Linked DNA regions of Rhizobium sp. SSA_523. The protein of the gene in region 2 interacts with the protein of the main gene of each other region in a pairwise test. Links are inferred from orthologs where the notes say so. Each region holds a gene or a part of one and is shown on either strand. Other genes may lie near its edges. The genes, in order: ndk and ung.

Region 1 (3,246 bases), 1.5 Mb from region 2 along the record:
CGCCGAATGCGCGTCGATATCGACGAGCCGCATCTGGATCTCGGCAATGCGGTTGGGATCGCTTGCCGTCTCGGCCTCTTTCAGGAGCGCGCTGCGTTCCTTGTCGGCGGCCAGGACGATCTCGATCAGTGGATCTTCCGTGCCCGGGGCTTCCTGCGCCACCTGTCCGATCCGCGCATTCTTCGGCAGCGAGACCGATCCGCTCTCGGCGGCGAGATCGCCGGTAATGATGCGAAACAACGTGGATTTGCCCGCGCCGTTGCGCCCCACGAGGCCAGCCTTGGTGCCGCCAGGCAGGCTGACGCTGGCATGGTCGAGAAGAAGGCGGCCCGCGATGCGCGCGGAAAGGTCGGTAATGGTGATCATGCGCCGGGTTTTGGCTGAAGTTTCTCAGCGATGCAAGAGAGTGGACCGCTGCCAATGGCCGCTATTGCCAGCGCCTGCGACCCCTTGGCAGGAAATAGCCCTGCGGTCATCGCCGACTATAGCCGAAGGCTGCAGCAGAGAGTGTGATGCAACCGATGAAATTTCCTGATTTGATTGCCGGCGCACAAAGCCGTTGTATGGATAAGAAAACCGAATTCGTGAGGAGAGCCGATGACCCGCATTCTGTATTCCCTTTGCGGCCGCGATGCGAATCGCCCCTTTTCCCCGCATTGCTGGAAGGTCTCCATGGCCCTGGCCCATAAGGGGCTGGACTTTTCGGAAAAGCCGGTGGCCTTCACCGAAATTCCCAAGCTGGAAAACGGCTTTTCCAAAACGGTGCCGATCCTGAGGGATGGCGAGCATCTCGTGCGCGACAGCTTCGATATCGCTGTTTATCTGGAAGAGGCCTATCCGGATCGCCCGACGCTGTTTGGCGGGGAGGGCGGCAAGGCGCTGGCGCGTTTCGTCGAAGGGTTTTCGCAGATGGTGGTCCATCCGCTGCTGACCCGGCTTGCGGTCAAGGACATCCACGACATGCTGGCCAAGCCCGATCAGGACTATTTTCGCGAGAGCCGCGAGGCGCGTCTCGGCCGCCGGCTTGAAGATGTCGCCGGCGAACGCAGCGAGGCGCTGGCAATGCTCTCGACACAGCTGGAGCCGATGCGGTTCGCCTTGAAGTTCAATCCCTTCCTGGGTGGCGAAACGCCGCTCTTTGCCGATTACATTTTGTTCGGCGCGCTGCAATGGGCAAGGGTGACGACGGGTCAGGCGCTTCTGCCGGCCGATCATCCGGTCTCGCTCTGGTTCGACCGCTGCCTGGACCTGTATGACGGGTTTGGCCGCAAGGTCGCCTGAGGCGGATCGACCGGTCTCTGTGACGGGTGCGTGAAATTCCCGTCACCCTCTTGTCTTCGTGATTCGGTGCGGCTAAACACCGCCCACTTATCCCTGAAGAACAAGGACTTTCTCACAATGGCGATCGAACGCACTTTCTCCATGATCAAGCCCGATGCAACGAAGCGCAACCTGACCGGCGCCATCACCAAGGTGTTCGAAGACAATGGCCTGCGCGTCATTGCCTCCAAGCGCGTCTGGATGAGCAAGCGCGAAGCCGAGGGCTTCTACGCCGTTCACAAGGAACGTCCCTTCTTCGGCGAGCTCGTGGAAGGCATGACCTCCGGCCCGACGGTCGTGCAGGTTCTGGAAGGCGAGAACGCCATCCTGAAGAACCGCGAAATCATGGGCGCCACCAATCCGGCCAATGCCGATGAAGGCACCATCCGCAAGACCTTCGCGCTGTCCATCGGCGAAAACTCGGTTCATGGTTCGGATGCCCCGGAAACCGCTGCTCAGGAAATCGCCTATTGGTTCTCCGAAACCGAAATTGTCGGCTGATGACTATGCCTGATACCGACGGACGCCCGTTCGCCTGGTAAGGGTGACCGGACCCGTCGATCAGGGTCGAACGAGATCCGGAACCGCCCGCAAGCCCTGTGCTTCGGGCGGTTTTTCGTTCGAGCCGACCAAGAACTAAAGCCCTGTCTCCGCAAGGCCCTGCAAAGCCCTGGCCAATTCGTCCCTGGCCTGCGCGGCAATCGGCAGGACCGGACGCGGCGGCTCGGCGTGAAAGAGGTCCAGCTCCGCGGCAATGGCATACATGACCCGGAAACTGCCATGGGCCTTGAACAGTGCCCAGAGCGGCGCAAACATGGCATCGAGCCGCTGTGCCCGCTCCGCATCGCCGGCCTGCGCTGCGCGCGTCAGGGCCAATGCCGGGCCAGGCAAAAGGCCCGCCACGACGCTGTACCAGGCGCTGGCGCCACACAGCAGCGCCTCGGCTGCCATCCAGTCCCCGCTATAGCCTATGGGAAAGCCGGGCGGCGTCGCTGCCCGCAGCCGCGCCAGTTCGTCGGACAGCCCGTCCTGTGCCGGCGGCGGCATCTTGACGGCGGCGATCCCTTGCAGGTGCGAGAGCCTGCCGATCAGCGCCGGACTGAAGGAGAATTTGGTCGTGGCCGGATTGTTGTAGATCACCAGGGGCAGGTCGGTGACCTCGGCCACGGCGACGAAATGCTGGAAGACCTCCTCCTCGGTCAGCGGCGTATAGGAAACCGGTGCCAGCAGCAGGCCGTCGGCGCCGGCCTCTGCGGCATCGCGGGCCAGAGCCGTGGCCGCATCGGTGCGCAGCGCCCCGATGCCGACGATGAGGGATTGGTCCTGTCCGGCCGCCTCCCGCGCAATCTCGATGGCCCTTCGCCTTTCCTCCCGCGTCAGGAAAGCATAGGCCCCCGTGCTGCCCAGAAGGCCGATGGAATCCACCTTCGCCTGCGCCAGCCGTTCGACAAGCAGACCAAGGGCCTCCGGCTGCACGATGCCATGCTCGTCTGTCGGCGTGGGCGGGAAGGCGGAGAGACCCTGAAACATGGCAATGGCTTTCAAGCAGGAGGCGCGGCGAGGCGAGGCTTGTGAGATCTATCAGGACTAGCGCCTGCGGGAAAGCATCAGGGCGGGCAATCCCGATCTGGCGAAAGATCGAGCCGGCCGGCCGGTTGGAAGACCTTCGGGTTTCGGTCATAGGCAGGCCCGACGACCAGGGCGTTTTTCGGCAGGATGCTCTGGTCGAGCGTGGCAAGAACCTCGGTGCTGAGGCTTTGCAGGACCTTGCCCGACGCGTCGGCGAGATCGATGGACACGCTGTAGGATCGCCCTTCACGAACGCAGCGGAGGTCGGGGCTTTCCAGCACGATCTTCTGCATGTTCGGGTAAAGCCTCGCCTGCGTCACGAGCCGCTCGCCGCCGAGGGGATCCTCGAAACGGGCG
Region 2 (3,132 bases):
TCGAAAAGCCGAGGCCGATGACCGGACCCGCCTGATACTGTTCGCGGCTGGCGGCGATGAATGCGGCCATCTTGGCGGTGGCGCGGGCAAGATCCTCCATGTCGTAGAGGCCCTCGGCGCGACGCCGGAAGAAGCGCGCAGCCCCGTGCTCGGAGACATCGCCGCGCGGCGAAATCACCGTCGCCTCCGGCAGAAGCCGGCTGGCGAAATCGAAGAACTGGTGTTCGTCGCCGCCGGTGCCGTGCAAGGCAAACAGGATGGGGGCGCCCGGTCTGCCCGGGCGCTTGAGGTGGATGTAGGCATCTGTGGTCATGGCGTTCACCTTACCCTTCCAGCTTTTCCAGATGCTCTTCGAGATAGGAGCGCAGATGGGCGTGCTGGGTCGGCAGCTTCAGGGCTTCGCCGAGATGGGCGGTATCCTCGTCGCGGTCGAAGCCCGGTTCATTGGTGGCGATTTCGAACAGCACGCCGCCCGGCGTACGGAAATAGATCGCCCAGAAATAATCGCGGTCGATGACCGGTGTGACCTGATAGCCGGTATCCATCAGCGCCTTGCGCACCGCCAGCTGCTTTTCGCGGTTTTCGACCGCAAAGGCGATGTGGTGAACGGAGCCGGCACCGAGATTGGCTCTGGCAATGTTCGGCAGGGTTTCGATATCGATCGTATCGGCACCGTTTCCGCCGGGAATGGCCAGCCGGGTCACGCCATCCTTCTGGTCCACCGGCTGATAGCCCATGAACTTCAAGAGCTCGAGCGTCGCGCCGTCATCGCGCAGCCGCAGAGAGGCGGAGTGGAAGCCGCGAATGGCATGATCGGCATCGACACCATTGCCCGTCCAGGCCTGGCGCGGATCATCCTTCACCTCGACAAGCGCCAGACCGTCGCCATCGGGACCGAAGAAATTGAGCCGCTTTTCGCCGAAGGTCTCATCGGTCTTCAGCTCCAGAATGCCCTTGCCGGCCAGACGTTCGCCCCAATAGGGGATGGCGCCCTGCGGCACGGCAAACACGGTCGTTCCCACTTCGCCGGTGCCGGGCCGGCCCTGCGACATATGCGGGAAGGGGAAATAGGTCATGACCGAGCCGGGCGTTCCCACTTCATCGCCGTAATACAGGTGGTAAACATCCGGCGCGTCGAAATTCACCGTCTTCTTCACCCGGCGAAGGCCGAGCGTATCGGTGAAGAACTGATTGTTCGTGCGGGCACTGGCGGCCATCGACGTGACGTGATGCAGGCCTTTGATTTCTGTCAACATGACGATCTTCTTTCCTCAAACCTCGTGCGGCGCCGGTAATCGGCTCGCTTGTCTGGGGTGAAGATGGTCACTTTTGGCCCCGATGCATAGATTGAACAATCAGAACGGATTGTTCACAAAACGAATCTTGCAGTCACTCGGCGTTAGCGGGCACGGCTGGCATGGCCGGCACGGGTGGAAGCTGCCAGTCGACCGGGTCCCGGCCATTGGAGATGAGATAGGCATTGGCTTTGGAGAAGGGGCGCGAGCCGAAGAAGCCGTTATGGGCGGAGAGCGGGGACGGATGCGGCGATTTCAGCACGAGATGCCGGCGCTGATCGACAAAGCCCGCCTTCTTCTGCGCATAGGCGCCCCATAGCAGGAAGACCACATGGCTGCATTCCTCGTTGACAGCGCGGATGACGGCGTCGGTGAAGCGCTCCCAGCCTTTGCCCTGGTGCGAGGCGGCCTTTGCCTCCTCCACCGTCAAAACGCTGTTCAACAGGAGCACGCCCTGGCGCGCCCAATGCTCCAGAAAGCCGTGGGCGGCAGGCGCAATGCCAAGATCCGACTGCATCTCCTTGTAGATATTGACAAGCGAGGGCGGAATTCGGACCCCCGGCCTCACGCTGAAGCAGAGCCCATGCGCCTGGCCGAGACCATGATAGGGATCCTGCCCCAGGATCACCACCTTCACCTCGGAGAGCGGCGTCAGGTCCAGCGCGCGGAAATATTCGCTGCCCCGCGGGAAGATGTGCTTTCCCGCCTCCTTCTCGGCACTCAGGAACTGCCGGAGGGCTGCCATATAGGGATCGGAAAATTGCGGCGCCAGCGCCCGTTTCCAGCTCTCTTCCAGCTTCACGCCGCTCTCTGCCATGCCGATCTGTCCTTTTGTCGCAACCGTTACTGCAGGTGGAAATTGGCCTTCGAATGCCAATCCCAGGCGGAGCGGATGATGTCGTGCAGCGTATAGCGCGGCTCCCAGCCCAGCACCGCTCTGGCTCTGTCGTTATTGGCAACGAGCGTGGTGGAATCGCCGTCGCGGCGGCCGACATATTCGACCGGAAAGGGCTTGCCGGACACGTCGGAAATCGCCGCCAGCAGTTCCTTCACCGTGGTGCCCGTGCCGGTGCCGAGATTGAGCTCCACCGTCTCGCCGCCGGCGAGCAGGTAATCGACGGCGCGCACATGCGCATCGGCAAGATCGAGCACATGAATATAGTCGCGAACACAGGTGCCGTCGCGCGTGTCGTAATCATCGCCAAACACCTTGAAGCCCTGGCGGCGGCCAAGCGCCGCCTCGATGGCCAGCGGGATCGCATGGGTTTCCGGCGTATGCCATTCACCAATGCGGCCGGCGAAATCCGCGCCGGCGGCGTTGAAATAGCGCAGCATCACCGACCGCAGGCCCTTATAGGTACCGTAATCCTTCAGCGCCTGCTCGATGATGAACTTGGTGCGGCCATAAGGGTTGATCGGCGCCTGGCGATGCGTCTCGTCCATCGGCACCTGGTCCGGCAGGCCATAGGTGGCGCAGGTGGAGGAGAAAACGAAGGCCTTGACGCCTGCATCCATCGCCGCCGACAGAAGTGTCAGCGCGCCGATGACATTGTTGTCGTAGAAGGCGACCGGATTTTTCACCGACTCACCCACTTCGATCAAAGCGGCGAAATGCAGAACCGCATCCGGCTGATATTTGGCAAAGACCTCGTCCAGTCGCGCCCTGTCGCGGATATCGCCTTCTTCCAGCGGCCCCCATTTGACGAATTCCGCATGGCCATTGGTGAGGTTGTCGAAGACGATGGGCTGATAGCCGCGTTCGGCAAGCAGAAGGCAATTATGCGAGCCGATATAGCCGGCACCGCCGACCACGAGGACCTTTTTCTGAGACATGAGT

What was found.
Region 1: the proteins of ung (region 2) and ndk interact in binary tests that used the Escherichia coli proteins (3 or more experiments, as listed by UniProt). The link is inferred for Rhizobium sp. SSA_523 from one-to-one orthologs.

The regions. Positions count from the first base shown.
Region 1 is NZ_CP129382.1:406,139-409,384, forward strand. The notes cover bases 180-3,109. They hold ndk (nucleoside-diphosphate kinase), read left to right. Parts: upstream 180-1,398; coding sequence 1,399-1,821; downstream 1,822-3,109. Other genes in these bases: abc-f (ribosomal protection-like ABC-F family protein), read right to left, coding at 180-366; QTJ18_RS10205 (glutathione S-transferase family protein), read left to right, coding at 598-1,281; QTJ18_RS10215 (dihydrodipicolinate synthase family protein), read right to left, coding at 1,957-2,865; QTJ18_RS10220 (hypothetical protein), read right to left, coding at 2,928-3,109. Outside these bases: more of abc-f, read right to left, coding at 1-179; more of QTJ18_RS10220, read right to left, coding at 3,110-3,246. UniProt on the Escherichia coli protein: Major role in the synthesis of nucleoside triphosphates other than ATP. The ATP gamma phosphate is transferred to the NDP beta phosphate via a ping-pong mechanism, using a phosphorylated active-site intermediate.
Region 2 is NZ_CP129382.1:1,869,559-1,872,690, forward strand. What follows is about bases 252-3,067. They hold ung (uracil-DNA glycosylase), read right to left. Parts: upstream 2,113-3,067; coding sequence 1,390-2,112; downstream 252-1,389. Other genes in these bases: QTJ18_RS17315 (alpha/beta hydrolase), read right to left, coding at 252-313; QTJ18_RS17320 (VOC family protein), read right to left, coding at 324-1,256; galE (UDP-glucose 4-epimerase GalE), read right to left, coding at 2,139-3,067. In the rest of the region: more of QTJ18_RS17315, read right to left, coding at 1-251; more of galE, read right to left, coding at 3,068-3,128. UniProt on the Escherichia coli protein: Excises uracil residues from the DNA which can arise as a result of misincorporation of dUMP residues by DNA polymerase or due to deamination of cytosine.